Regions from separate parts of the Roseateles sp. PN1 genome, predicted to be linked through region 4. Evidence: predicted binding sites of a transcription regulator. Region 4 holds the regulator's gene; each other region holds the start of a gene.
The links. Region 4 encodes sigma-54, which starts transcription at its own class of promoters, with help from an activator protein. Its sites were predicted from a motif close to TGGCANGNAANCTGCTTT; they were not measured.
Positions count from the first base shown of each region.

Region 1: a site for sigma-54 is predicted at 5,987-6,004, ahead of AABB87_RS22205 (PEP-CTERM sorting domain-containing protein). Genes of this name have one in related genera too.
Region 2: a site for sigma-54 is predicted at 1,811-1,828, ahead of cydP (cytochrome oxidase putative small subunit CydP). Genes of this name have one in related genera too.
Region 3: a site for sigma-54 is predicted at 4,656-4,673, ahead of AABB87_RS00690 (pilin). Genes of this name have one in related genera too.

Region 1 is NZ_JBCARA010000020.1:40,016-47,355, reverse strand. It holds gene AABB87_RS22225 (extracellular catalytic domain type 1 short-chain-length polyhydroxyalkanoate depolymerase) at 1-189, shown strand, start outside; gene AABB87_RS22220 (S8 family peptidase) at 835-3,057, opposite strand; cyclic di-GMP riboswitch class I at 3,163-3,249, opposite strand; gene AABB87_RS22215 (hypothetical protein) at 3,691-4,308, opposite strand; gene AABB87_RS22210 (flagellar basal body protein) at 4,315-4,614, opposite strand; gene AABB87_RS22205 (PEP-CTERM sorting domain-containing protein) at 5,312-5,935, opposite strand; gene AABB87_RS22195 (FAD/NAD(P)-binding oxidoreductase) at 6,798-7,340, opposite strand, start outside.
Region 2 is NZ_JBCARA010000010.1:225,720-233,059, forward strand. It holds gene AABB87_RS16550 (sigma-54 interaction domain-containing protein) at 265-1,545, opposite strand; gene cydP (cytochrome oxidase putative small subunit CydP) at 1,838-2,020, shown strand; gene AABB87_RS16555 (cytochrome ubiquinol oxidase subunit I) at 2,017-3,573, shown strand; gene cydB (cytochrome d ubiquinol oxidase subunit II) at 3,584-4,726, shown strand; gene petA (ubiquinol-cytochrome c reductase iron-sulfur subunit) at 4,801-5,415, shown strand; gene cydX (cytochrome bd-I oxidase subunit CydX) at 5,431-5,556, shown strand; gene AABB87_RS16575 (cyd operon YbgE family protein) at 5,553-5,840, shown strand; gene AABB87_RS16580 (hypothetical protein) at 5,850-6,482, shown strand; gene AABB87_RS16585 (NAD(P)/FAD-dependent oxidoreductase) at 6,493-7,340, shown strand, end outside.
Region 3 is NZ_JBCARA010000001.1:188,024-195,363, forward strand. It holds gene AABB87_RS00680 (DEAD/DEAH box helicase) at 1-3,374, opposite strand, end outside; gene AABB87_RS00685 (MBL fold metallo-hydrolase) at 3,640-4,425, shown strand; gene AABB87_RS00690 (pilin) at 4,738-5,202, shown strand; gene AABB87_RS00695 (pilin) at 5,497-6,039, shown strand; gene AABB87_RS00700 (phosphoethanolamine transferase) at 6,140-7,340, shown strand, end outside.
Region 4 is NZ_JBCARA010000001.1:391,844-399,183, reverse strand. It holds gene AABB87_RS01540 (thiol:disulfide interchange protein DsbA/DsbL) at 1-420, shown strand, start outside; gene lptA (lipopolysaccharide transport periplasmic protein LptA) at 560-1,234, shown strand; gene lptB (LPS export ABC transporter ATP-binding protein) at 1,231-2,010, shown strand; gene AABB87_RS01525 (RNA polymerase factor sigma-54) at 2,010-3,530, shown strand; gene AABB87_RS01520 (bifunctional diguanylate cyclase/phosphodiesterase) at 3,596-6,412, shown strand; gene AABB87_RS01515 (THUMP domain-containing class I SAM-dependent RNA methyltransferase) at 6,570-7,340, shown strand, end outside.

The DNA.
Region 1 (7,340 bases), on a different contig from region 4:
GGCCAGCGCTATCCCTTCAGCCTGACCGAATACCAACATGCCGGCCAAGTGGTGGTTGCCTGGGTGGAAGTGGCCCGGCTCAGCCACGCCTGGAGTGGTGGGGCGCCCAAGCGGGCCTTCAGTGATCCGCAAGGGCCAGATGCCTCGCGCATGCTGTGGCAGTTCGTGGCAAAACGTTTCAACGTGTGAAGGGGCTGGACGCCCCTTATTCACGGGCTTTGCCGTGCAGGTGCCAACCCGCGATGAACATGGCGGCTATCAGCGGCCCAAGCACAACGCCGTTGATGCCGAACACCGCCATGCCGCCCAAGGTGTTACCTGTCCTTCGGATGCGCAGTGGTGGCGGCGGCTAGGTGCACGGAGTTGCCACACTGTCATTTCCCTCGAAATGTCCCGGCTTGCGCTAGGCCGGGCTTCGAACAAGCGCCGCACAGCAGACGTTCGGTTCGCCGACCGTTTTGCTCCACTGCGACTTACAGGCGATTCTTCGGCCTCACGGCCCCGATCAGAATCGGCCCGATTGAGCGTCAAGAATCGGTCAACCGTTCCAGGCGCCTCATACTTGGCGTGGGGCGGTTGAATTTCCTATCCGTTAGACGGCTGCAGATTCACTTCCAACAGCGCCCAGGCTACCGGCCTTCACCGGCCTTCACCGGCTTACTCGGCCCAGCGCTGCCAGCGCAAACACCTTCAACGCTGCGGCCCCACGGGCTAGCCCGGATCGATTCAGCATCGAGCTAGCCACGTCTTTGGGCAAGGTCACGCGCTTTTGGCGGACCCCGACCGATTCATCTTGGTCGGAGTTTTCTTGCGCTTATGTCCGCAAGCCCATGCTTACTTGGTGCGCCCGACCACGGCGCTGCTGATGGCGCCTGGCTGGTACGTCAGATACACCCGCTGCACGCCCAGCACTTGTAGGCTGGCGCCTGTGTGCGCCGCGTTCAAGATGGGTCCAGTCCAAGCCAGCGTGCATTGGCCTGCGGCGTTGGTGAGGCAGCTAAGGGTTTGCAGGCCCACGACGCGGGCGCCGACATGGACTTGCAGCAGGGCTTGGACAGTGGCACCGCTCACGGCAGCGCCACGCGCGTCTTTCAGCGTGGCCAAGAACTGCGGCACCCATTCGGCCGCGGTAGGGGTCTTGCGTGCCATGGTGCCGCTCAGTGCCGTCAGCAAGGCCACCGGTGCAGCAGGCCGCACTATTTGGGCGCTTTTTACGCCACCGGTGTAGCTCAGTTGAGGGCCGCTGATGCCTGTGACGGCAAAGCCCAGCACAGGCAGGTTGGCCCAGGGTGCGGCACCGCTGGCGATGCTGCACAGACCGTTGGCGGCCGTGGTGCAGCTGACTTCAGCCGCCATATTCGAGAAGCGAGCCAGCACCTTGGCGCCACTCACTGGCGCGCCCGCTTGGTTGACCACCTTCACGGCGGCGTCGGCCTTCCAGTTGCCCGTCGAGGGGACGCTGCTGGTCAGCGTGATGCTTTGCAGCAGCACCGGCTTGACCGTCGGTGCAGGCGCAGGCGCAGGTGTAGGTGCTGGCGAAGGAGCAGGTGCGGGGGTGGGCGTCACAGCCGCGCCCTGGCCCGCGAACAGCAGGCTGCGGGTGGTGGAGGCTGAAGCGCCCGTGATGGCGTTGAGGCTGGCCTGGGCCAGCAGTTGCGCCCGCACTTGGGCCGGCGCCATCTGCGGGCTGGCTTGCAGCAGCAAAGCGACCGCGCCGGCCGCATGGGGTGCGGCCATCGAGGTGCCATTCATCGCGACCACCGCACTGGTCGAGGCGTGGCCGGCCGAGCTGATGGCGGTGCCGGGCGCCCAGATGGCGACACATTGGCCCCAGTTCGAGAAGCTGGCTTTGACATCGGCTTTGTCGCTGGCCGCCACCGTGATCAAGCCTGCAGCTCGCGCGGGAGACTGGGTGCAGGCGTCCACATTGCTATTGCCGGCTGCCGCCACCACGCTGAATCCTGCCGTTACCAGTCGCTGCACGGCGGCGTCCAGCGTCGTCGAGGCGCCACCGCCCAAGCTCATATTCACCACGCCGGGGCGTTTGCCGTTCGCGGCTACCCAGTCCAGCCCCGCCAGCACCGAGCTGCCAGTGCTGGAACCTCCGCAGTCCATCACCCGCACCGGCACCAAACGCGCGCCGGGCGCCACACCCAAGGTGGCCCCGCCCACCGTGCCGGCCACATGGGTGCCATGCCCATTGCAGTCGCCAGTGCCGCGGCCGTCGTTGATGGCTGAAAAGCCTGCCACCAAGCGGGCGCCAAACTCGTTGTGCGGGTTGATACCAGTGTCCAGCACATAAGCGTTGACGCCATCGCCCCTCAGGCTTTGGCGAAAGCTGTTGTCAAACAGACGTGCACGCTGGTCAATGCGGTCAACACCCCAGGCACGGGCGTCCAGGGTGCGTACGCCGGCCACTTGGCCGGTCGAAAACACGCGGTCGGGCTCGACCGCATCTACGCTGGGGTTGCGCGCCAATTCGGTGGCCACTTCATGGGCCTGCGCCCAAGGCACGGTGATCACGAAACTCTCCACCGCATGCGAAAACTGCTGGCGCACCTGCGCCCTCGGCGACACCGCCAGGACCGACTGTGTCACCACGGCATCCACCGCAGTCGCAACAGCCGAGGCCTTGGCGGCCAGTTGCTTGGCATGCAGGGCGCCGGCGGTGGCTTCTGCGTCGCTCGCGCTCCCCTCAGCGCCCTCGCCGCCGTCACCCGCCGCCGTGGCACTCAGCATATAGGCACGACCGCTGTCCATCACCGCCGCCGGGTTCAGCCGCACGATCAGGCGGACCTCGCTGCCATCCGCTTGCGGATCCGCCTGCCGCTGCTCGGCAAGCACGGTGGCCTCCTCGCCGGGCGCCCAGAGTTTGAACACACGACCCTCCACAAGCACGGAGGCTTCGGCCGCCGCTACCGCGTTAGCACTGGCCGGGGCTTGTGCCTCCTCAGCACCGCCGCCGCAACCCAGCAGGGTCAGTGACAGGGCACTGGCGGCCCAAGCGGCCGGTGTACGAAAGAACCCGATACGGTTTGGGAGGAAGTAAGGAGTCATGGTGGCCGCGCGCAAAAAGATTTGAGGCGAGGGCCACGCTGTACAGCCTGCTCAATCCGACCACATTCGTTGATCGATTTGTGCCCTGGGGCAAAGCCCAGTCAGGCCGGCGGCCCCGCTGCCATAGCACTGTCGTGCTTTAGGCCGGAAGCTTTGCGTCCCTGTCTTTCGACAGGTTTGCCCTCGGTGAAACAGCTGCCAAGAGCAGCTCTTTTCGAACCACTGGTAACAACTTGATACGAATTCTGCGCCGATTCAAAAATTAGTGCCTGTGCTCGCTGTGTCGCCAATGCCCAATCCATGACGAATGCCGCGATTTTGTTTTTCTGATGCACGGCTTTCGGCCTAACGGCTTGGCCGCTTGGCGCACCTTGAGGCCTCCGCGGGCGCGACAGGCTTTCAAAAACCCGAGCGCTACAGTTTGGCGATGCTGCAGCCTCACCGCTACAAGCTCCCTCAACTAAAGCAATTTAGCGGTGCGGGGCCGGCGCGCTTACTTTTGTTCAGCGATATCGCCTTGAAGATGGAAAAACCAGCCCAAAGAACTGCAAGCCTTGAGGTCGGTTCTTGGCCGATTTGTGGCAGTCGCGAGTTGGCCAGTCCGCTCCATCGGCAACTCAGGTCCCCAATAGCCTAGCCCTTGGAAACCGCCGGCGCTGCGGCACGCAGCAGCTTCGGAATCTCGCCCTCACACATCGTTTGGCTCTTGGCGTATTCCTCTGGACTGTCGAAGAGCACTTGGCGGTACTCGAGTCGCTTCCATTCCTGCTTCGCGAACCGCATCACAGAGGCCGAACTCAGCGGCCCGAAGCCGTGATATTGGAGATGTCGAAACTCGTACGCAATCTCGCGGTAGATCTTGACGTGGGTCCACTCGTGCCTGCGGACCAGCGCCTCGGCACACGAGCCGGGAGGCAAATTGCTCGCGATACGCAGGACCGGCCTGACAAACTTCAAGATCACTTGAAGGCCTGAGCAAGTCGCCTGCGGCACGACGGAAATCTCCGTCTGAACGATGACGTGACCCAGATGGACGCCCCTTTCGGAGGCCCCAAAGGCATTGCCGAGCTTCGTGATCTCCGCCGTGGATTTCGAGGTGTCGACTTCCGGGTCAGCAAAGTACTCCGCTGAGAAGCGCACCGGGACGTCGCAAGGCCGAAGCGGCTGCTCGGAGGGCGATACCGTCGGATCAGCGGCGCGCGCAACTCCGTAAAAACCGATCAATGCGAGCAGCGCCGGCCGTAGCAGCATGGCGCGTCAACCAAAGATGTTCAGTAGCGCGCCCATCATCTTGTCTTGCGTCCTGAAGACCGCCAGGTTAGCAAGAAACGAATTCTTCGCTTGTAACTCTGCAACGACATCCGTCTCAGTTGCATTGCCCGGCTGGGCCGCCTGCGACGGTGAGGTGCTCACTCCGGCTGCGCCTGGCTCCGACGCCTGCTGCACCTGCTGGCGCCGGAAATTGGGCGTGTTGAGGTTCGCGATGTTGTGAGCCGCCGCGCCGAGGCTGGTCTGGGCGGCGTTCATGCCTGAGAGGCTGATGGAGGAGGTCGACATGGCGGTACGTGTGTGAGACACATAGTACCGGGGCGGCCCTTCTTGACCCATGTGGGCGGCACGACAAAGCAGAGAGGACTGCGGCGCAAGTCACGCCGTGCCCGACGGCGACACCTGTTTCGCCCCGGGTTTCGAGGAGGCCAAATGGTCTGAGTCAAGCGACGGCGCCGTTGACCAAGACGGTCGGCGAACCGAACGTCAGCGATGCGGCACTTGTTTCAACTGTCGGCCCAGCACGGGCTGGGACATTTCGGGTGCATTGATTTCGAGGCAACTCAGTGCCCAAAGCGGGTATCGGCCCTGGTCGGTTCAGTTCACCTCATCGCCCCATACCGGCGGTGCCCGGCGGGGAATTGGAATGTCGAAAAAGCCGGTTGATGCCCTTCAAAATTGAGACTTGACCCTCGCTTCCATGGTCAATCGCGACTGGGATGATCCGTCCAGCCAATTGCATGAGCGTTATCAGGCAAGCGATTTCGACACCAAGACGCAGGACAAGGTGGTTGGCAAAGGGGTTCGGGTGCTTGCTGGGGCAAGGGACAGGTATCGACCTTAGATTTGAGGCCTGACCGCGAGTTGCCGTGACCCCGAGTTGCCGATTTTCAGACCGGTCGCGCTATGCACCGCGAAAAGCAAAGCGGCGACCCGAAGGTCGCCGCTGTGAGCAAACGTACAGCGGGCAAGCGCCCGCTTGCCATCATGCCTTGCGGCGACGGCTCAGGCCCAGGCCTGCCAAGGCCACTGCGACCAGGGCCAATGCGCCTGGCTCAGGCACGTTGACGGTGATGTCCGAGCTGACCAGACGGGCGCCGTTGGCGTCGGTCACGTACAGGCGGAAATCGGTGCTGCTGGCCGAGAACGGGTCGAAGTTGAATGGACTCAGGAAGTTCATTTCCATGTTCCATGAGTTGAGCGCTACCGGGCCGAAGGCGGCGGTGAGCTCGCTATCAACAAAGTTCACGCCAGCCGTCTGGTCCGAATCGATACCCAGGAACACCTTGCAGCCTGTGCAATTGGCGCCAAGGTTGTACGAAAAGTCGAAGCTCCAGTTTGCATAGTTCTTGCCGTCCGGTGCATACGTGCCGCTCTGGGCGTAGAAGTTGCGCACACCGTCGTTGGCCAGGAAAGCGCCGTTCTTGTAGGCATGTGCGCCGATCGCGACCATCGCGCCGCCGGCAGATGTCTGCTTGTTGAACAGCACGTCTTGCAGGCCCGAGCTGCCGGCCGGCGGCCAGTCACCGCCGGTCAGAGTGGTCAGGCCAGCCTGGGCGGAGAAGGAAACAGCCATCAAGGCGGCGACAGCGGTGAGACGACGAAACATGGGGAACTCCTTGGGTCAAGGTTGTTAAAGTTTGGCGTCAATGCCAAAGGCTAAGCAGCAACCGTGCCACCCCCTAGATCAAGGGCCAAAATCTATAAGAATCAACAATTTGCATATGGGAGGGTAAAAACCCTTGGTGGTTCGATGTAAAAAATTCCGACAGAAAGTGCTGCGCAGAAACCGGACTCAATGCACACAAGTGGGCGATGGAGCGACCTGCGACGCAAGGTCCAAAACTGGTTCTCGCGCGCAAACAGCCTCGGATTGCGGCGCATCACAGTCCTCTCAGAGTGGTGGGCCGCCTGCTGGCGTAATGCGCGGGGCCTCAGGCTCGGCTCAGATGTGCGCCAGTGTTTTGCGCACCTTAGGGCGATCGGCGATAAATGCGACCTGATTCATTTAGCCTCCACACTGAGGACACAGTAGCGAAAAAGCCTCGTAGATCCGCGCAATCAACACCGCCCACAGGTAGCGCGCTTGGGTGTAACGGGTTCAGAGTCATCAAGGACGGGCACCCTCGAAATACTGCTTCTATGATCAGTATTTTGTACGTCGATGTGTCACGCTGGTACGAAGAATCGGCAAGGTTGAACGGCGGACTGAATGCCCGGTATGGGCATATTCTGTTGAAAAAGTCGTTGATCGCCATGACCGTGCTGCTGCCAACGCGGAGGCGAAGACTGCACAGAATGCAAAACGACAAGGGCTCAAGTGACTAACGCCGCTTGATCGAAGAGCTTGACGCGGCTCGATTGACTTAAGGACTTGAGGTTGAAAAGGTCGTTGCCGGATCGTCGGCGGTGAGTCGCAGCGCCGAGACTCGCCGTGTTTGAGCGCGTCATCGGACTGCGATCGGGGAGCATCAGGCAAACGAGTCCACCATCAAGGCCTTGAACCATTGGTTCATGTCATCAAAATTGTCACCGTTCCAACCGGACGAGGCACTGGCGCTGGCGGGCACTGCCTGCATTGTCTTTGACAGCGGATCGTATTGAAAGACGACCGTCAGCCAAGAGGCTTGCGTGCGGGTGATAGTTGAAAAGCAGGCCGAGTTCGTGACTGGCGCTTGATCCGGGGCCAAGCCACCGAAGTAACGCACCAACGCATCGGCGCATACCTTGGCCTCCTGGTTGGCGATATGACCGGCCTTGGGCTGGGTGGTGGCGCTGGAGTCGCCAATCACATGCACCTTGGGCGCGCTCAAGCTGGCGTAGCTCAGCACATCGACCGGCGCAAAGCGGCCGTTGGTGGCCGTCGCCAGGCCGGTTTGTTCGATCAATTTGCCGGCTCTTTGGGGCGGGATCAAGTTGATGACATCGCCATGCACCGCGCCGCCATTGGTGTAAAGCACCATCTGCCGCTCGTCAACCGAGGAGATTTCGACGTTGTTGTGGTATTCGATCAC
Region 2 (7,340 bases), on a different contig from region 4:
ATCACTGTCAGCAAAAGGGTGCTGGAGCAACAACTTTGCCGATGCAGCATGGCAAGGCCTGTAGCGATCCGGGCCTGACCCCGCTCGGAGTGTCATGTGGCGTCGCACTGCGTCTACTGGGTACTCGTCAGAACCAATGCCGCCAGGGTCTTGGCGCCGGCGTCACTCGGAGCCGCTTGCGTTGGCATAGGCACACGGCCCCACGTTCTGGAAACGCCCTTTTTGTGTTGTGCCACCCTCGCCATAGCCTCCCCGCAGCAAACCTCAGGAAACCGCGTCCAATCTAGCTAGCCGCCGGTACAGTGTTCGAACGCTAACGCCCAGATCTGCCGCTAGGTCGTCGCGGCTACCACCATGCCGCTGTAAGGCGGCGCGTAGGGCCTCGTCTTCGAGCTGACGCAGCTTGCGACCATTAATTGCCGCTTGCGGCGCGCAACACGAACCGCCGCCAGCAGTTGCGCCCACTTGCAAGGCAGCCAGAATGGTGAGCGCATCGATTTTCTCACCGTCACTGAGTAGCGCTGCGCGCTCCAGCACATTGCGCAACTCCCGCACATTGCCAGGGAAAGCGTAGTCAGCCAGCACACGCTGTGCCCCGGGTCCTAAAACTAGCTTGCGGCCGGCGGCAACACGGGCCAGCAATGACTCCGCCAGCAAGGGAATGTCGGCCCCCCGCTCGCGCAGTGGTGGCAGATGGATAGGAAAGGTGCTGAGCCGGTAGAACAGATCCTGCCGAAAGCGCCCATCAGCCACCATCGCGGCGAGGTCACGGTGAGTGGCCGAAACCAAGCGCACATCAGAGTGTCGCAAGTCTGTACTGCCGACGCGGCGATAGGTGCCACTCTCCAGAAAGCGCAGCAGTTTGACCTGCATGGTCAGTGGAATATCGCCCACCTCATCGAGGAACAAGGTGCCACCGCTCGCCGACTCGACCAAGCCCGCCTTGACCCCATGGGCGCCGGTGAAAGCCCCTTTTTCGTGACCGAACAACTCACTCTCAAAAAGGGCATCGGGCAGGCTGGCGCAATCAACAACAACCAGGGGCTTGGCCGCCCGCACGCTGGCGTCGTGAACCGCACGGGCCACCAGCTCCTTGCCGGTACCAGATTCACCAAGCAGCAGCACACTGGCTGGGGAGGGGCCCACCCGCGCGACCAAGCCCAGCATGTGCTGAAACGACGGGGAACGCCCCACCAAGCCCTCGGACGCAGGCACACCGCGCGCCACCGGCAGCGACTCCATCTTTTCAGCAAAGTAGACCTGCCGCCCGCTGGCATCTCGCAGGGGTGACAGCTCAATGTTCACATAGGCTTCGCCTTGCGGCGTATGGTGCAGATGCAATACACGCTCGCGGCGGCCACTGGTGCGAGCACGGGCCAATGGACAGGACTCACCGGCTTGGTCACAGGGCACGCTGATGCCATGCGAAACCTCATAACAGTGACGGCCGATCACCGAGTTGTGGGGGCTGAAGCGCTGTCGGTAGGCCAGATTGGCCGCCACGATGCGGTATTGATCGTCGAGCAGGATATGTGGCTCGGGCATCTCCTCCAAAAAAGACAGCAACTCGAATGGTGCGCCTGCCGGCACCGTTGGCGTAGTGAACTTGTCTATGGCGTTCTCCCTGAACTGGCTGCAACTGTCTTTGCGCTCGACCCGGCCGTCGACCGATCAACTGCCACAAATGTCAGTTGACTGCCATTTATGGCACTTGTCAATTCAGCAATTCTGGCAGAAGCGCTTGATCCCACCATGCGCCTCTATGGGCAAAGCACTCTCTGTGAGCGGGCTTTTCCAAGGGGCGATGGGGTGGCATGGCACTTGCGAATGGGAAGGCATGAAGCACAAGCCATTGACCCATCACCTCGCCCTAGCAATTGCCATCAAGTTGTTGGCACTGTTGCTGATTTGGGGCCTTTTCGTGCGCCCGCTTCGGGTCGCAACTGATCCACAGCGTACTGCTGCTCACCTAGCTGGAACTGCTGTTTCCGCATTTCCCGCTTCTGGAGCTCAGCCATGATTTCTGAACAACTCGTCGATCTCTCTCGGCTGCAGTTCGCCGCCACTGCGATGTACCACTTCCTGTTCGTGCCATTGACCCTGGGCATGGTTTGGCTGCTGGTGATCATGGAGACGGTCTACGTGATGACCGGCAAGGCAGTGTGGAAGGATATGACCCGGTTCTGGGGCAAGCTTTTTGGCATCAACTTCGCCCTTGGCGTAACCACCGGCATCACGCTCGAATTCCAGTTCGGTACCAACTGGGCCTACTACTCGCACTACGTCGGCGACATCTTCGGCGCGCCATTGGCTATTGAAGGCCTCATGGCCTTCTTCCTCGAAAGCACCTTCATCGGCCTGTTCTTCTTCGGCTGGGATCGCCTCAGCAAGACTCAGCATCTGTTGGTCACTACCTTGATGGCTGTCGGCACAAATCTATCGGCACTGTGGATTTTGATCGCTAACGGTTGGATGCAAAACCCGGTCGGCGCTGAGTTCAACTGGCAGACCATGCGCATGGAGATGGTGGATTTCTGGGCCATCGTTTTCAACCCCGATGCGCAAGCCAAGTTCGTGCATACGGTGTCGGCCGGCTATGTGACCGGTGCCATGTTTGTGCTGTCCATCTCCAGTTGGTACTTGCTGCGCGGACGCGATGTTGAGTTTGCGAAGCGCAGTTTCCGTGTTGCAGCTGCTTTCGGGCTGGCCAGCGTTTGTTCGGTCATCGTGCTTGGCGATGAAAGCGGCTACACCGTTGGCGAGGCCCAGCAGACCAAGATGGCGGCCATGGAAGCCATGTGGGAAACCGAGCCTGCGCCGGCCAGCTTCAATGTGATCGCAGGCATCAACGAAGCCGAGCAAAAGAACGACTGGGCACTCGAAGTGCCTTATGTGATGGGCATGATCGGCACCCGCTCGCTCAGCAAGCAAATCCCGGGCATCCATGACATCAAAGCCCGCAATCGCGAACGCATTGTGAATGGCATCAGTGCCGTGATGGCGCTGGAAACGCTGCGCAAGCACCGCGACGACCTCCAGGCACGCAAAACACTCGAACTCACCAAGGGTGACCTCGGCTTCGGCCTGTTGCTGAAGAAATACACCCGTGACGTCAGCCAAGCCACGCCGGCCATGATTGACAAGGCCATGAACGACACCGTGCCGCGAGTAACGCCCATGTACTGGAGCTTTCGCATCATGGTTGGCTTAGGTTTTGCCATGTTGCTGCTCTTCGGCTTAGCTTTTTGGAGCACCCTGAAGAGCGAATGCCGTGCCCGTCCCTGGCTGTTGCGCTGGGCCGTGCTGATGTTGCCTGCGCCGTGGATTGCCTGCGAGCTGGGCTGGTTTGTGGCTGAGTACGGTCGCCAGCCTTGGACCATCTACGGCGTGCTGCCCACCCATCTGAGTGTGTCGACGCTCAGCGTTGAGAGCCTGTACGGCTCGCTGGCTGGCTTCGTTGGGTTTTACACCGTGCTGCTGATCATCGAGGTCTATCTGATGATCAAGTTCGCTCGGCAGGGGCCGGGTAGCTTGGGCACTGGCCGCTACCAATTCGAACCGACTCACGCCTGAGGAGAGCGTCATGATGGATTACCCCACTCTCAAGCTGATTTGGTGGCTCTTAGTCGGCGTGCTGCTGATCGGCTTTGCCGTGATGGACGGGCACGATATGGGCGTTGGCACGTTGCTGCCCTTCGTCGGACGCGGCGATGAGGAGCGCCGTGTCGTCATCAACACCGTTGGACCGCATTGGGACGGCAACCAGGTCTGGTTCATCACCGGCGGCGGCGCCATCTTTGCCGCCTGGCCGTTGGTCTATGCGACGGCTTTCAGCGGCTTCTATTGGGCCATGCTACTGGTGCTGTGGGCCCTATTCTTCCGACCGGTCGGTTTTGACTATCGCAGCAAGATCCAAAACAGCACTTGGCGCAAAACCTGGGACTGGGGCTTGTTTGTCGGAGGCAGCGTGCCACCGCTGATCTTCGGCGTGGCCTTCGGTAACTTGCTGCAAGGCGTGCCATTTGAGTTCGACGACTATCTGGTGTCGACCTATAGCGGAAGCTTCTGGCAATTGCTCAATCCCTTTGCGCTGCTGGCCGGCGTGGTTTCGAGTGCAATGATCACCATGCACGGCGGCATCTATCTGGCCCATCGAACCGAAGGCGAGATTCAGGCCCGCGCCAAGCGCGCCGCCAGCGGCGCGGCCTTGTTCATGGTCTTGGCATTCTTGGCGGCTGGTTTGTGGCTGCGCTTTGGTGGCATCGAGGGCTACGTGATCACCTCGGTGATTGATCCCTCTGCTTTGCCCGATCCCTTGGCCAAGACCGTGGTGCGGAGCGCCGAGGCCTGGTGGGGCAACTACCGGCTTTGGCCTGCGCTGTGGACATTGCCGGCCTTGGGTCTTGCTGGCCCGTTGCTGGCCACCGCGCTGCTGCATGCTGGGCGGACCCTGTCTGCCTTTGTGGTCTCGTCCCTGGCTTTAGCCGGCGTGATCGGCACTGCCGGAGCCGCCATGTTCCCCTTCCTCATGCCCTCATCCAGCATGCCTGCGGCGAGCCTGACCGTCTGGGACAGCGTATCCAGCCACCTCACACTGAGCATCATGTTCTGGGCCACGCTGATCTTCATGCCCTTGATCGTGCTCTACACCAGTTGGGCCTACCGTGTGATGCGCGGCAAGGTGACGGTGGCTCACATTCGAGCCAATAGCCACAGCGCATATTGAACTTTTTGTTTCGGAGGCTTGTACGGCGCAATCTGCGCTGCAAGCCTTGAAGAAAGCCCCACCAGGAGTCCCGCATGAATACTCACAAGCTCTCCACCACGATGCCGGCCGAACTTGCCGACGATAGCGAGCGGCGCCTTTGGTTGCTCGCCACCGGCGCAGCTGGGGGTGTGGCCGTCGTTGCCACCGCCCTGCCCTTTGTGGCCAGCTTCGCGCCCAGCGAACGCGCTAAAGCGCAAGGTGCTGCGGTTGAGGTAGACATCGACGACTTGGCGCCAGGGTCGATGAAGACCGTTGAATGGCGCGGCAAACCGGTCTGGCTGGTGCGACGCACGCCGGCCATGCTGGCCAGCTTGGCGAACCTGAAGACTCAACTGGCTGATCCGGATTCGCGGCGAGACGACTTGCCCGAGCCCTTGCGCAACGCCGGCCGCTCACTTCACCCCGAGGTCTTCGTGGCCATCGGCATTTGCACGCACCTGGGCTGCTCGCCGACGGCTGTGGCTGCCGGCTCGGGCAACCCCAATGTTGATGCGGACTGGCCTGGGGGCTTCTTTTGCCCCTGTCATGGTTCTACTTTTGATCTAGCTGGCCGGGTGTTCAAGAACAAACCCGCGCCAAGCAATCTCGAAATTCCGCCGCACCGCTTTTTGAGCGCAACGCGGCTTGTCATCGGCGATAGCGCCTGAGAAAGGAACTGCACCATGTGGTATTTCGCCTGGATGCTCGGCGTCGGCTTCGCTGTACTGCTGGCCGTGATGAACGCAATGTGGGGAGAGTTGGCCGAGGAACGGAGGCAAGCCGACGACGTCCAAACGCCGACACCATGAGCAAGACACAAAGCCAAGGCCAGGGCAAAGCTGCCGTTCACGGCCCGAGTCTGCTCGCCGCACTTGCCATCATGTTGGGCGGCACGCTCTATCCGCCGCTGCTGAGCACGACCAGTGGACGAGCCGACCACACCTTGGTTTTGTTAGCTTGCTGGGCCATGAGTGCGGGCTTCGTTCGCGGCGTGGGCTTCATGCCCCGCCTGCCCGTTCTGCGCATGATCCTCTCAGGCTGGGCCTGTTTGCTCGCGTTAGCGCTGTTCGTGCTGCTTCGCGGGGCTCTTTAGGAACTCGAGATGTACTTCCGCCTTCTGCAAGATGAACGCTCGGCTTGCGCCAGCTATCTGCTGGCGGACCTGGAAGCTGGCGAAGCCATGCTGGTCGATCCCCGCAGCGCGGACTTGGCCTTGCTGCAAGCCATGATGGCTGAACAGCGCCTGCGGCTGCGCTGGCTATTGCGTACCCACAATCACGACAGCCAAATTCCGACGCCCGAACTTGAGCAACTGCAAATGCTGGGTGCGCCCATCATCCAGGGTCTTGCACACGATAGTCGCTTGCTGCCCTTCGGCGGTGAAAGCATTGAGGTGCTGGCGCCCCCTGGACATACGCAGGACTGCTTGAGCTTCCGTTGGCGCGACCGGGTGTTCTGTGGGGGGCTGTTGGCGATGGATGCCTGCCCCTATCAACGAGAACCCGTCGACCCACAGGCACTCTGGGAGAGCGTGATGCGGCGCTTGTTCCGCCTTGCCGATGAAACTCTGCTTTTCAGTGCACATGCCCATCAAGGGCAACTGCTGACCCTCTTGTACCAGCAGCGCCGCTGGCACCCCTGGTTCGCGCGAACCAGCCGTGACGAGTTCCTGACACGGCAAGCTAGCCGTGCAGAACACCGCGTTCCCATCCACACGCAAACAAACCAAGACTAGGAGACAAGCCATGGCCCATATCGTGATCATCGGCGCCGGCCTTGGCGGCATGCCGGCCGCCTACGAAATTCGTGAGTTGCTCGGCAAGGAGCATCAAATCACGGTCCTGAATTCGACCGAGACCTTTCAATTCACTCCGTCCAACCCATGGGTGGCGGTGGGTTGGCGCAAGGCCGCAGACACAACCTTGCCGATCCGCCCCTATCTTGAGCGCAAAGGCATTGCCTTCATTGCGCAAGCGGTTGCATCCATCGATGCCGAGCACAGCCGCCTAGCCCTGGCCGATGGTCAGATCGTCAGTTACGACTACCTTGTCATCACCACCGGCCCCAAACTCAGTTTTGACGAGGTGCCTGGTGCCGGCCCCCATGGCGGCCATACGCATTCGGTCTGCAGCGTGCCGCACGCCGAGAAGTTCTGGGCTGAGTACCAGGAGTTTTTGAAGCAACCCGGGCCCTTCGTCATTGGCGCTATGCCGGGCGCTAGCTGCTTCGGCCCGGCCTACGAATTTGCCTTCATCATCGATTCCGACCTCCGCAAGCGCAAATTGCGCCACAAAGTGCCAATGACCTTCGTGACCAGCGAACCCTATATCGGCCATATGGGCCTGGGCGGCGTGGGCGACAGCAAGAGCATGCTGGAAAGTGAATTGCGCGGTCACGACATTAAGTGGATTTGCAACGCCAAGACCACTCAGGTCGAGGCCGGCATGCTACATACGACCGAGCTTGACGATATGGGACAGATCAAGCGAGAACACCAGGTCGGCTTCAAGCTCGCCATGATGCTGCCGGCCTTCAAAGGTGTAGAGGCCGTCGCGGCCGTCGCCAATTTATGCAACCCGCGCGGCTTTGTCCT
Region 3 (7,340 bases), 200 kb from region 4:
GGCTTGTCGGCCAGGCTCTCGCCATCGATCTGCGCCAAGGCGTAAGAGACCACGATCACATCGCCCGGCCCGGCCGTGGCGATCATGGCGGCACGCTCCGCCGCGTTGGCGCTTTCGCCGTAGATTTTGCAAGTTAGGCTGGGGGCGAAGATTTGCGTCTCGGCCTGCCAGTTGCCGCACACCGAGGTGGGCGCCAGCACCAGGGCCGGCCCGGCTTCGGCGCGGGTCAGCAGCAGGGCCAGGGTCTGCACGGTTTTTCCTAGGCCCATGTCATCGGCCAAGCAGGCGCCCAGGCCGGCTTGGGCCAGCCGGCTCATCCAGGCAAAACCCTCTTGCTGATAACTGCGCAATTCAGCGCGCAGGCTTGGCGGCACGGCGGGCTGAAGGGCCGCGGCCTGGGCCAGCGCGTCCATGCGGGCCTGCCAGGGTGAATCGCCGGCCAGCTGCATATCGTTCAAGGTTTCTTCCAGCCAAGAGGCCGCCGCCTGGGGCAGTTGCAGCTGATCTTTCTTGGCCACGGCCAGGGCGTCGAGGTCGCGCAATTGCTGGCGCAGCTGCTCGCTCAGGGCCAGGTATTCGCCCTCGCCCAGGCGCACAAAGCGGCTGCGCGAGGCACGCGCCAAGCTCATCAGCTCTTGCAGGCTGAGCACGCGTTGCTCGTCCAATTTCGCCTCGCCCTGCAGGCCCAGCCAGTCGCGCCCGCTGCTGACCTGCACATTCAGCGCCGGGCTGGCCAGTGGGCTGACGCGCAGGGGCTTGCCCTTGGGCCAGTCCAGCGCGGCGATGCCGGGCAGGCCGGGCAGCAGCTCGACGGCGTGCAGGGCTTCTTCCGGGTCATTCAACTGCCAGGGCGAGGCGGGGCTGAGTTCAGGGTCCAAAAACGGCAGGGCTTCCAGCACCTGCTCGCGGGCAGCTTGCTCGGCGGCCAGGTCGCGTTCAGTGGCCAGGCTCACGCCTTCGTGCATGCACATCAGGCGGGCGCGGCCCTGGCCCGGGGTGACGGCGGGGCCGAAGGCGCCGAAGGGCTGGGCCACCAACTGCAGCTGCAAGCCCTCGCCCAGGGGTTTGAGTTGGGCGCGCAAGCGGCTGTCGCCCGCCACCACCTGGCCGGCTGTGGCGTCGCTGTGCAGCTGGAAATGCGCGCTCAGCACTTGCAGGGCCGCACCCAGCTCAGCGGTGGCGCTGGCGGGCACGGTCCAGCCCTGCGCCACCAGTTCGGCCACGCGGCGCTGCGCCGCGCTGATGCGGATCAGGCGGGCACGTTGCGGGCCGTCGCGCACGATGCGCAAGGCCTCGCGCTTGGCGCTTTCCAGCTCGTAATTCGTGCCCATCCAGCCGTCCAGCCGGGGCGCGCCGCGCGGGATCAGATCGGGCAGGATGCGGAATTCGAAATGTTCCCCGTCGGCGCCGGTTTTCTTTTGCACTTCCAGCTCGGGTTGGGCTTCGAGCAGTTCCAGCCATTGGCCGGGCGCGTCGGCCAGCATCACGGCGGGGTGGCCGACCAGGGCGATGGCCGCCTGCGTCACATCGAGCTGAAAGCTGTTGGCGCCGCTGTAGGGGCTGCGTTCGATGTGGCGCAGCACGGCGTTGTCGCGCGCATGCGGTTGGCTGTTTTTCTTCAGCTTGGCGAGGCTGATGGGTTTGAGCTTCTCGACACCGCGCGCGCTCACGCTGCGCTCCAGCGGCTCCAGCTTTTGCACGCGGGCTTGGCTGTCGAGGGTGAGCGACCAGGCCAGGTCGAGGGCACTGGCCGTTGCACCGGCTTTGCCTTCGGGCTCGATCGCCAGCGCGGTGATGGCGGCCAGGGCGTCGCGCCAGGCTTCGCGCGGGCCACCGAGGAAGGAGACGGGTGCTTGGGCTTGGGCTTGGCCGCCCAGCGCGACCGTGATGCTGCCGAGTTCCAGCCGTTCGGCGGCCTGGGCAGTCCAGGCGGCATGCCAGAGCTGGCCGGTCTTGGTCAACTGGTTCACCAGGGTTTGGGCGGCCAGCGGCTCCCAGCCCGGCGCTGGCTTGCCCAGCCAGGCGGCGAGCAAGAGGCGGTCGGCCGCCTGGGGCAGGCCATGCTCGCGCACTTCCAGGGCGGGCACATATTGCAGGCAGGCCGGGTCGAAAGTGACCTCGCCCAGCCGCGCGCCAATCACATGGGCCCAGCGGCCCCATAACTCATGCGGCGAAGGGCTGCGCGAGCCCGATTCGCTCACGCAGTATTTGCGCGCTGCGTCCCAGAGCTTGGGATCGTCTTGCGCCAGCAAGCAGCACACATAGATGCGCGACAGGTCTTCGCTGAGCGGCGCGCGGCGCAGCTTGTGGGCCTTGCGCACTTCCTTGATGCCCAGCTCAAAAGTGGCGGCGGCCTCGGCCCATTGCCCGCGGGCGGCGGCTTCTAGGGCCTCGAAGGCTGGCAGGGCCGGGTCCTCCAGGCCGGCCAGCAGCTCACGCATGGCTTTGAAGTTCAGGCCCAGCGCTTGCCGCTCGGCCAGCATGGCGCGCTGCGCTGCCGGCACGTCCAGCGGCTTGCTCGTGAAGCGCGCCAGCAACCATTGCTCCAATTGCAAGGCGCGGGCGTCGTCCGCCGGCAAGATGCGCAGGGCTTGGGCCAGCAAGGTTTCCAGCAAATCAGGCGCCACCCGGCCCAGGGCCTCGGGCATCCAGGGGCGGCACAGCACATCGCTCATGCGAGCGGGCTCTTGCAACTCATGCCAATAGACCAGGCGCGACTCGAAGTCGACCCGCGGCATGCCCGAGAACATCAGCAGGCGCAGCAGTTTGCTGCATTCATCGCCGCTGCGAAAGCTCAACCAGTTATTGGGCTGCAGCGGGCTGCCGTGGCCCCCGGCCAGCACCCAGGCCAGCCAGCGCCAGTAGTCCTTGGCCTCGGGCCGCAGCAGCAGGGTTTGCAGGCGTTCGCTGTGTTCACGCACATCGGCCACATAGCCGCGCCCTTGCTGCAGATGCAGCAGGCCACGGCGGTGCAGGGACTTCAGGCATTTGCTGATCTCGGCCGGCGTGAAGGCGCGGCCCGAGGGATAGCGTTGCGCATCGGCCGCTTGCAGCCAAAGCCGCAGGCCTTCCACCCCGCGCGTGTTGCCGGCCAGCAGCAGGGCGTCCAGCAGCACTTGTTCGTCGGCGCTGAGTGCACCGGAAGGCGGGGTGTCGTCAGCATCGTCGTCTGAATCGCCTTCGGCCTCGTCCTCCGCTGCTTCGTGCACTCGCCCGGAAGCGCCTGTGTCTTTGGCTTTGCGCCGCTCAAGCTCACCGGCCGCTTTCAAGGTGCGCGCTTGTTCCAGCAACTCCTCCAGCGTCATGCCGGTCTTGCCCGTGGGGGTGATGAATTTCAGGCTGGTAGCGCCCTTGTTTTTGTCATTGGTAGCCATGATGCGCCCAGCAGTGAAGGGCGGAGTATGCCAAGGGCTGGCGCGCCTGGCCCGGGGTGTCAGGCAGCTTTGCCGACGTGAAGGAAATCACGCATTCACGCCGGGGCATACGCGGGGCGTTCGCCTGCCGGAAAAAACCGGTATTGCGCACTTGCGTGTCTTGGCTGGGTGCGTACATTGCGGTCTCTGGGCGCGTTTCTGCGTGAGAGCACAGCATCTCACACATGCCGCGGCAGGATCCCAAAATCCCCATTTGACCCCCTTCATGAAAATTCGCGTCCTCGGTTGTTCAGGCGCTATCGCCGCCGGATTCAAGACCACCGCTTTCCTGCTGGACGACGATGTGCTGATCGACGCCGGAACCGGCGTGGGCGATTTGTCGCTGGAAGCGCTGGCTCGCATTGATCACATCCTGGTCAGCCACTCCCATCTGGACCATGTGCTGGCCATTCCGCTGCTGGCCGATTCGGTCTTGCGCTTGCGCGCCGCGGCCGGCCGCCCGCCGATTCAGGTGCATGGCCTGGCGCCCACGCTCAAGGCGCTGCGTGATCACATCCTGAACGGTGTGATCTGGCCCGACTTCACCCGTCTGCCCTCGGCCGAGCATCCGGTGCTGAGCCTGCATCCTTTTGAGATCGGCGATCGCCTGCAATTGGGCGAGCGCCAGGTCGAGGTCTTGAGCGCCGCGCACACCGTTCCTGCGGTCGGTTTTGCCGTGGACGGCGGCCCGGCCAGCGGCCACGCCCACTGGGTGTTCACCGGCGACACCGGGCCCAACCCGGCCCTGTGGCGCCGCTTGGCCGAACTCAAGCTCTCGCACCTGGTGATCGAAACCGCCTTCAGCGACGAGGAACAGCAAGTTGCCACCGTCAGCAAACACCTCTGCCCCGCCTCGCTGGCCCTGGAGTTGCAGCATCTGCAAGGGCCGGTGGAGGTGCACATCACCCACATCAAGCCCGGCGAGGTGGACGCCGTGATGAGCGAGATTGCCGCCCTGAGCACCGCCCACAAACTTGCACCTTTGCAGGCCGGACAGGTGATGGTGCTGTAGCCCTGCACCCACGATCTCCTTTTATTGGGGTCAGAGTCGATTAATCCTTGCTGCGATTAATCGACTCTGACCCCAAAATTTTTTCTGGCGCCGCGTAGTGCGGACGTAAATTGTCACTTCCTTGTGCCTCAACCTCTTTGTGTCACCTGGGTTGACAATTTTTGTCAGCCCGTGAGGCCCTTGCCCAGCCGGAGCGTGACGAAACGCACGAGAAGAGCGTTGAAACAAGCTGGCACGACCCCTGCATTCAAGGGGGTTGTCCCCCACCCCTCAACGGCTTTTTTATTTGGCTTCGGCCAGGAGATCTCCATCATGAACATGAAGCGCGTCCAACAAGGTTTCACCCTGATCGAACTGATGATCGTCGTGGCCATCATCGGTATCCTGGCTGCTGTGGCCATTCCTCAGTACAAGGACTACACCTCCAAGACCAAGGCCGGCTCGGCTGTGTCCAGCATGGACGGTGTGAAGAAGGCTGTTGCTCTGTGCGCACAGGAAAATGCCGGGTTGGCTGGTTGCAATTCTGGCGCGTTTGGTATCCCTGCCTGGACGCCCACCAACATCCTGACTACGGTTGTTGCCACGAATGGCGTCATCGTCGCTACCTTCACGCCTGCAGCCAATGTTGGCGCCGATCTGGGTGGCAAGACAATTACCTTTACCCCAGTGTTGACCGATGCGCGTCTGTCGTGGACGGTTGCAACCAACGTTGACCAGACAGCCGCGAAGGCTGTGTATGACTCCATCATCAAGAATTCGACCGCTGCTGGTACCTGATACTGATAGCGAGTCCAGGGTCGACATCATGGTCGGCCCAATCAAAAAAGCGCCTCTTGAGGCGCTTTTTTTTGCTTACCCGGCGGCCGAAACCGCTGGCATGGCAATCTCGGGCTATATCGCCCCTTAAGTCGCTCCTGGGCTTCGCCATTCGAGCCGACATTTGCTGCCGGGCTTGCTGGATGGCGCAAAGGGTCACTCTTTGCTGGCATCGACGGCTTGTGTCATCTTTGTTGACGCGTTTGGTCAGCGCCGGCCTGGTCCTCAGGACGATTCCGTGTGGAAACTCACAAAATGGCCTTGGCCAGGCTTGGCACGCGCCATGCGTTGAAGAGTTGGCGTCGCCCCATTTTCGTCAACCCTCCGCTGCAATACCAGGTGCCTCACATCATGAACATAAAGCGTTTCCACCAAGGTTTCACACTGATTGAATTGATGATCGTCGTGGCGATCATCGGCATCTTGGCTGCGGTAGCGATCCCCCAATACAAGGACTATGTCGCCAAGAGCAGGGTCGCGTCGGCCATCTCCAGCATGGACGGTGTGAGGCTGGCTGTCGCTGTTTGCGCCCAAGACAGCGGCACCGTCACAGGCTGCAATACGAGTAGCAATGGCATCGCTGCCTGGACGGCCACCAATGTGTTGACCAACGTTGAGGCCACAGACGGCGTGATCGTGGCCACCTTCATGCCGGCCACCAAGGTGGGGGCCGATTTGGGTGGCAAGACGATCACGTTCACGCCCAACTTGCAGAATTCACGCCTGTCTTGGGCGGTTTCGACCGATGTAGATGTGGCGGTGATCAGAGATGCGATCGTCAAGAATTCAACGTCTTGATGCTTTTTTGGGCGCCCCGATTCGCGTGACCAAAGCATTGGCTTTTGCCGCAGCCGGCCAGGGCTGCTTTTTAGCTAAATAGAGAACGACGAGCTTGTTGATGCGAGAGATTGAGCGCGGCCGCGATTGGCGTGAAGCACTGGCCGCCGCCATTGTTTTTGTCTTGCCCCTGCTACCGGCCTGTTGGCTGAGCTGGCAAACCCAGGGCCGCGAGGTCGCCGCTATTGACAGGGCCATGCCTTTGCTGCTTTGCCTGTCGGTGACGCTCTGGTTACTGGCGCTCGTCGGCCGCAGTCGCTATTTGCTGGTCTTGCTGGTGCCAAGCGCTTTGTTGGCACCGTTTGAGCTTTTCTATTTGATTCATTTCGCCCAACCAGCCGGCGCCCATGTGTTTGGGGTGATCGCGGAAACCAATCGGGTTGAGGCTTTGGCTTGGATTGGCCCGTGGTTGGGCGCGGTGATCCTGAGCGTCGGCATGATCAGTGCTGCGGTCTTCTGGGCTGCGGCCGTGATTTGGTCGCGCGATAGGCGTTGGTCTCACCGGTCCCGCTACTGGGTGGCCATTGCCGGTACCTTGCTGGTGCTCGGCCAAGCCTTGCTGCTGTGGGCGGAAAAAGACCTGCAGCGCGCGGATGAGACAGAGCTCAATCCCTATCTGACGCATTCTCTGGAGCAGGCCAAGCCCGACTTTCTGCGCGAGTTGGAACCCTTGTTTCCTTGGGGCCTGCCGCTGCGATGGGCGCGCTATATGGAGCACCGCCAAGCCTTGCACGACCATCGCGCGGCGATTGAGGGTTTTGACTTTGGTGTCAAAGCCCGCGAAATCAGCTTTGCCGGTCAGCCCCAGGTTCACATCTTGGTGATTGGTGAGACAGGCCGCCCCGACCGCTGGCATTTGTTTGGCGCGCAGCGCGCCACCACGCCGCATCTGTCGGCACGCCAAGACCTGCTCTTGTTCAAGGATGCGGTGAGCGCAGCATCGGCCACCCGTGAGTCAGTGCCTCTGATGCTGACGCGGCGGCCACCTGAGAATATGTTGGCCCCGCCGGTTGAGGCCTCTTTGTTGACGGCCTACAAGCAGGCCGGCTTTAAAACCTACTGGCTCAGCACGCAAGGCGCGGCGGGGGCGCATGAAACGCCGATCTCGGTATTGGCCAGAGAGGCCGACGAACAGTTCTTCATCAATGCAGTGGATTACCGCGGTGCGGGGGCCTTGGACGGCGATTTGCTGCCGCATCTGAAGCAGATATTGGCGCGCCGCAAGGAAACCAAGCAATTGATTGTTCTGCACACCCTTGGCA
Region 4 (7,340 bases):
AACTTCCGCCGCGTGCATGTGGGCTTCCGTGCCAACATCAAATCGCACCAGAAGTTGTTCTTCGCTCTCGAAGCGATGGGCAAGGAAGCCGAAGTGCACACCGCCGTGTTCAACGCCTTCCAGCGCGATATGCCCGAGGACGATAAGGCCGTGATGGCTCTGGCCGGCCGCCTGGGCCTGGACATGGCCAAGTTCACCGCCGCCTACAACTCCTTCGGCGTGCAGACCAAGTGCGCACAAGCCAGCAAGCTGTCGGAGGACTACCGCATCGACGGCGTGCCCGCCATCGGCATCGCCGGCCGCTTCCTGACCTCGCCCGGCATTGCCGGCGTTCGCGGTGCCGGTGAAGTCGTCAATGGCCAGCAAGCACTGGCGGTGACCGACTATCTGATCAAGCTGGCACGCTCAAGCAAGGGCTGAGGCCCGCTTGCAAAACCTGCCGTGCCGCGCGCGCGGCAGGTCGATCTCTTCAGCCTAGGTGCCGCTCCTGCAATTTGGGGTGGCGCCGGGCTGCGCTTGAAGATGCAGGGCTAGAATGGTCTGCAAGAATTGTGCCGCCATGAAAACACCCTGCCTTCGCCCATCCCGCCCTAGCGCCAGAGCCGTCGCCCAAGACATCGCCAACGCTGGCCGTGTCGCCTTGGCCGTGGCGCTGATGCTCGGCGCCGCAACCATCGCCCGCGCCGAAAAGGCCGACCAGTTCAAACCACTGAACATCGCCTCCGACCAGGGTGGCCGGGTCGATATGGCGCGCCAGCGCACCGAGTTCAACGGCAATGTGGTGCTCAGCAAGGGCAGCTTGCTGCTAAAGGCCGAGCGCATTGATGTGCGCGAAACCGGTGACGGCTACTTTCAAGCCTATGCCAATGGCCAGACCGGCAAGCAGGTGTCCTTCCGCCAGGCCCGTGATATTCCCGGCGAGGCCATCGAAGGCTTTGCCGATCAGGTCGAGTACGACACCCGCAGCGACACCGTGCGCTTCATCGGCAATGCGGTGGTGCATCGCACCATGGGCAGCTCGGTGGCCGACGAGGTCAGCGGCGCCGTGATCGTCTACGACAACCGCAGCGAAGTGTTCACCCTGGACGGCGGCAAGACCTCGCCCCACCCCACCGGCCGCGTCCGCGTGGTGATCATGCCGCGAGGCTCGGCAGCAAGCGCCGAGCCCGCCGCCAGTTCTGGCCTGACCCTGCAACCCAGCACCCAGCTGCCCAGCAGTAAAAAGGCGCCATGAGCAGCGCGCCCCCGATCAGCGGCAGCAGCGCGCCGCGCAGCCGCCTTGACGCCACCGGTTTGGCCAAGAGCTACGGCGTGCGCAAAGTGGTCAAGAACGTGCACCTGGGCGTGGACAGCGGCGAGGTGGTGGGTCTGCTGGGCCCCAACGGTGCCGGCAAGACGACCAGCTTTTACATGATCGTGGGCCTGGTGCGCGCCGATGCTGGTGAGATCCACATCGACGGCAAAGAGGTCCAGCACCTACCCATCCACCAGCGCGCCCGCCTGGGCCTGAGCTATCTGCCGCAGGAAGCTTCGATCTTCCGCAAGCTCACCGTGGAAGAAAACATCCGCGCGGTGCTGGAATTGCAACTCGATGCCAATGGCCGGCCGCTGAGCAAGGCGCGCATCAATGAATTGCTGGAAAACCTGCTGCACGACCTCAGCATCGAAAAGCTGCGAGACAGCCCCGCCCCCGCGCTTTCGGGTGGCGAGCGCCGTCGTGTTGAGATCGCGCGCGCCCTGGCCACCCAGCCGCGCTTCATCTTGCTGGACGAGCCCTTTGCCGGCGTCGACCCGATCGCGGTGCTGGAGATCCAGCGCATCATCAGCTTCCTGAAGGCGCGCGGCATCGGGGTCTTGATCACCGACCACAATGTGCGCGAAACCCTCGGCATTTGCGACCGCGCCTACATCATCAGCGAAGGCGCCGTTTTGGCCGAAGGCACGCCCGCCGAGATTGTGGACAACGCCGATGTGCGCAAGGTCTATCTCGGCGAAAACTTCCGCATGTGATGAAACAGTCGCTTCAGCTGCGCCTGAGCCAGCATCTCTCGCTGACCCCGCAATTGCAGCAATCGATCCGGCTGCTGCAACTCTCGACCCTGGAGTTGAACCAGGAAATCGAGCAGATGATGGCGCAGAACCCGCTGCTGGATACCGAGGATGACATCAGCGTGGCCGCGCCCGAGATCAGCGAGCCGCCACGCGCCAGCGCCTCCGACGACAGCAGCGCCGACACCGAGTTGGGCGGCGGCGCCGACGCCGACGCCGAGAGCACGCCGGAGTTGCGGGCCGAAGACTTCGGCAGCACCGAGCGCGACGATTGGGAGAACGGCACCGAGCGCGATGACTTCGACGGCATCCGCGAACTACCCAGCAACCACAACAGCGGCAGCGCCAGCAATGACGGCGACGACGATCGCAGCGAGCAGGAGTTCGCCGAGATCAGCCTGCAAGAGCATTTGAATCAGCAGCTGGCCGGCATGCACCTCAGCCAGGCCGACCGCATGGCCTTGCAAGTACTGATCGAGTCGCTGGGCGAAGACGGCTATCTGGAAGACACGCTGGAAGACATCGCCCAGGCACTGACCAGCGATGCCGAGGAGCAAGAAGAGCTGCTGGACCATCTGCGCATCGCCCTGAAGTGGCTGCAGAACATGGACCCCGGCGGTGTCGGCGCACGCGACCTGGCCGAATGCCTAACGCTGCAGTTGCGCGCGTTGCCGCGCAGCCCGGCGCAGGTGATCGCCATCCTGATCTGCAAATCGCACCTGGAACTGCTGGCCAAGCGCGATAGCAAAAAGCTGATGGCGCTGACCGGCGCCGACGAGCCCTTGCTGCGCGAAGCGCAAGCCCTGATCCGCGCCCTCGACCCCAAACCGGGGCGGCGTTTCGCGCAAGGCCAGTCGCAGGCGGTGATCCCGGATGTGATCGTGCGCAAGGTCGGCCGCGAGCTGCGGGTGATGCTCAACCCCGAAGTCGCCCCCAAGCTGCGCATCAATGAGATGTATGCCAACGCCCTGCGGCAAACCCGCGGCGGCATCAGCAATAGTGCGCTGGGTGGCCAGCTGCAGGAAGCGCGTTGGTTCATTAAAAACATCCAGCAGCGCTTCGACACCATTTTGCGTGTCTCCAAAGCCATCGTGGAGCGGCAAAAAGGCTTCTTCACCCACGGCGCCCTGGCCATGAAGCCCCTGGTGCTGCGCGAGATTGCCGACGAGCTGGGCTTGCACGAATCGACCATCTCACGCGTCACCACGGCCAAATACATGGCCACCACCTTTGGCACCTTTGAGCTGAAGTACTTCTTCGGCTCGGGCCTGAGCACCGAGGCCGGCGGCAATGCCTCCAGCACCGCCGTGCGCGCGCTGATCAAGCAATTCGTTGAGGCGGAAGCGCCGAACAAGCCGCTGTCTGACAGCGCCTTGGCCAGCATGCTGGAAGAGCAAGGCATCCAGGTAGCGCGGCGCACCGTGGCGAAATACCGCGAAGCGCTGAAGATCGCCCCGGCCAATTTGCGCAAACCCTGCTGATTGATCTGCATCAAGGCTGAGGCAGGGGCGACTCGCTAAGGTGACGCTCCCTCACCTCGCCCACCATGTCCAGCCCAGCCCCCCATTCGGCGAACCGCCCCGGTTCGGTCTTCTGCATTCAGCAATTTCACGCGCAATGGCTGGTGTTCGCCCTGGCCTGCATGATCGCCGCGCTGTGTGCCGTCATCGGGCTCAGGCATGAACGCGCCGAGTTGCAGCAGCAAGAAAGCCAGCGCCTGCAAGGCCTAGTGCAAGTGCTGGACGGCATCGTGGCGCAGCAGCTGCATGGCATTCAGGCGGCGCTGCAGACCATCGACGATTCCCACGGCAAATGGCGCAACAGCCAGATGCAGCAAGATGCCCGCCCACTCTTGAGCGCCTTGGCCCAGGCCATGCCCGGTGTGCGCATGGCCGCCATCATCGATGCCCGCGGGCGCATGCGAGCCACCTCGCTGGCCGAGCTCCCCAATTTCGACGCCAGCACGCGCGACTACTTTCTGATGCCGAAAGCGGCGCCGCAGTACGGCATGCTCTATGTCTCACCGCCCTACAGCAATGCGCTGGGCGAATACACCATGAGCTTGTCGCGAGCGCTGTTCGATGCGCGCGGGCAATTCGCTGGCGTGGCCATGGTGACGCTAGACCCCGACTACTTCAAGCTGGTGCTGGGTGCGGCGCAAACCTCGGATGACACCTGGAGCGCCCTGGTTCACGCCGACGGCATGCTCTACAGCCTGCGCCCGCAGAACAATGCCTGGATGGGCCGCCGGCTGCTGGACCGGCCGGGCTCGCTACTGGCCCGCCATCTGGCCAGCGGCCAAGACGCCAGCGTTCAGCAAGGCCTGGCCCTAGTCAGCCGGGATGAGCGCCTGACGGCCTTGCAAACCGTGCGCACCCCGGGCCTGCAAACCAACCGCGCCTTGATCGTTGCCGTGGGTCGCCAGATCACCGCCCTGGAAGCGCCTTGGCAGCGCCAATGGCAGCAGACCCTGGGGGCCGGCTTGCTGCTGGCCATGGTCAGCGGCCTGGCGCTGTGGCTGCGCCAACGTCGCTTGCGCAGCATCGCCGCGTTGCGCGAAGCTCAGCGGCGCAGCGACCACGACAAAGCCCAGCACACCCAGGCGGTTCTGGACAATATGGTGGACGGCGTCATCACCATCGACGCGCGCGGCCTGATCCTGAGCTTCAACGCCTCGGCCTGCCGCATGTTCGGCTACAGCGCCGAGGAAGTGATCGGGCGCAATGTCAGCCTGCTGATGCCCGAGCCTGAGGCCAGCCAGCACGATGGCTATCTGCGCAACTACCTGGGCGGCAATCAAGCACGCGTGATCGGGGTCGGCCGCGACGTCACCGGCCGGCGCAAGAGCGGCAGCAACTTCCCGATGAGCCTGGCCGTGTCCAGCATCGAGCGCGATGGCGAGCCCCTGTTCATCGGCCTGACGCGCGACATCACCGAACGCAAGCGTGCCGAAGCCGCGATCGAGAAGCTGGCCTTCAACGACCCGCTCACCGGCCTGCCCAACCGCCGCCTGCTGCTGGACCGCTTGAACCAAACCCTGGCCTCGGCGCAGCGCCAGGGCCGCCACGGCGCCGTGCTCTTCATCGACCTAGACAACTTCAAGTCGCTCAACGACACCTTGGGCCACGGCATGGGCGATCTGCTGCTGCAAAGCATCGCGCAGCGCCTGCTGGGCACGGTGCGGGCGCAGGACTCGGTGGCGCGCTGGGGTGGCGATGAGTTTGTGGTGCTGCTGCAGGACTTGGGCCAGGACTACGCCGAGGCTGCCCAGCATGCCGAAGCGGCGGCCGAAAAGATCCTGCGCGTGCTGGGCCAGCCCTACCAGCTCAAAGACCATCTGCACCACAGCACGCCCAGCATCGGCATCAAGGTCTGGGGCGCGGGCGACGGCAGCAGCAGCGAAGACCTGCTCAAGCATGCCGACCACGCCATGTACCAAGCCAAGGCGGGCGGCCGCAACCAGCTGTGCTTCTTCGACCCGGTCACTCAGGCCGCCATGGCCGAGCGCGCCACGCTGGAGGCGGACCTGCGCGGCGCCTTGCAGAACGACCAGTTCGCGCTCTATCTGCAAGCCCAGGTCAATCAGCACGGCCAGTTGACCGGCGCCGAAGTGCTGCTGCGCTGGCAACACCCGCAGCGCGGCTGGGTCTCGCCCGCACAGTTCATCCCCCTGGCTGAGCAGACCGGCCTGATCGTGCCACTGGGCGCCTGGGTGATGCAGCAGGCCTGCGCGCTGCTGGCCTTGTGGGCCGGTCAGCCGCGGCTGGAGGGCTTGAGCCTGGCCGTCAACGTCAGTGCCGTCCAGTTCCGCCACAAGGGCTTTTTGTCCACCTTGCAGCAAATCCTGGCGCGCAGCAACGCCCCCACCGAGCGCCTCAAGATCGAGCTGACCGAGAGCGCCTTGGTGGACGATGTGGAGGGCGTGATCCGCCTGATGACGGAGCTGGGCCGCCTGGGCGTGGGCCTGTCGTTGGATGATTTCGGCACCGGCTATTCCTCGCTGGCCTACCTGAAGCGCCTGCCGCTCAAGCAACTCAAGATCGACCAATCCTTTGTGCGCGACCTGATCAGCGAGCCCAATGCCCATGCCATTGCCCATGCGATTGTGCAGTTGGGTGACAGCCTGGGCCTGCACGTCATCGCCGAAGGGGTGGAAACCGAGGCGCAGCGCGATCTGCTGGCGCAGCTGGGTTGCCATGCCTACCAAGGCTATTTGTTCGGCCGGCCCACGCCCATCGAGGCCTTCGTCGCCGAGGCCTTGCAATGGCCCAAGCCCATGGCCGGGCAGACGCAAACTGCCGAGCCCGCAAAGGCTCAAGCCACAAGCGAAGACAGGCCTGCCGACGCGCCGCTGCCGGCCTAAAGGCCAGCTCAGGCCAGGCCTGCGGCACTGGCACGGGCCTGAATTCCGCGCCCTCTGGCCAAGCCTGGCCGCGAACTGGGACAATCAGCCCCAAAGCCCATGTGCTTTTGCCCTTTGAACTTTTTGCTTGCGGCCGCAATCGCAACGCCTCTGCCCCATGTTTTCCCCCACCGATAAGCTCCATCTCTTTGTCTCCTGTGCCTCCGGCGTGGAGCGCCTGCTCGATGAAGAGGTGCGGGGCATCCTGCCCAAAACCCATATCGAGGTGCTGCGCGGCGGCATCGCGCTGAAGGGCGATCTGGAAGCCGTGATGAAGCTCAACCTCGAAAGCCGGCTGGCCCAGCGCGTGCTGATCGAGTTGATCGGCGGCGGCTACCGCCACGAGGACGATATCTACGCCCTGGCCTGCAAAATCGACTGGACACAGTGGATCACCCCGGCCGAAACCATCCGCGTGGACACCATTGCCCAGCGCAGCCCGCTGCGCAGCCTCAACTTCGCCACCCTGCGCGTCAAGGACGCCATCTGCGATGTGCTGCGCGACGCCACCGGCGAGCGCCCCAGCGTGGACACCCGCTACCCCGATCTGCCGGTGATGCTGCACCTGAGCGAAACCGATGCCACGCTCTACATCGACAGCTCCGGCGAGCCACTGTTCAAGCGCGGCTGGCGCGAGGACAAGGGCGACGCCCCGCTGAAGGAAACCCTGGCTGCCGCCATGCTGGCTGCGGCCGGCTGGAAGGGCACGCCCGAAGCCGGCGGCGCCCTGCACGACCCCTGCTGCGGCTCGGGCACCATTGCGGTGGAAGCCGCGCAAATCGCCTGCGGCATGGCCGCCGGCATGCAGCGCCGCTTCGCCTTTGAGCGCCAACTGCCTTTTGTGCCGCTGCGCGGCCGCTGGCAAGCCATCAAGCAAGCCGCCAAAGAC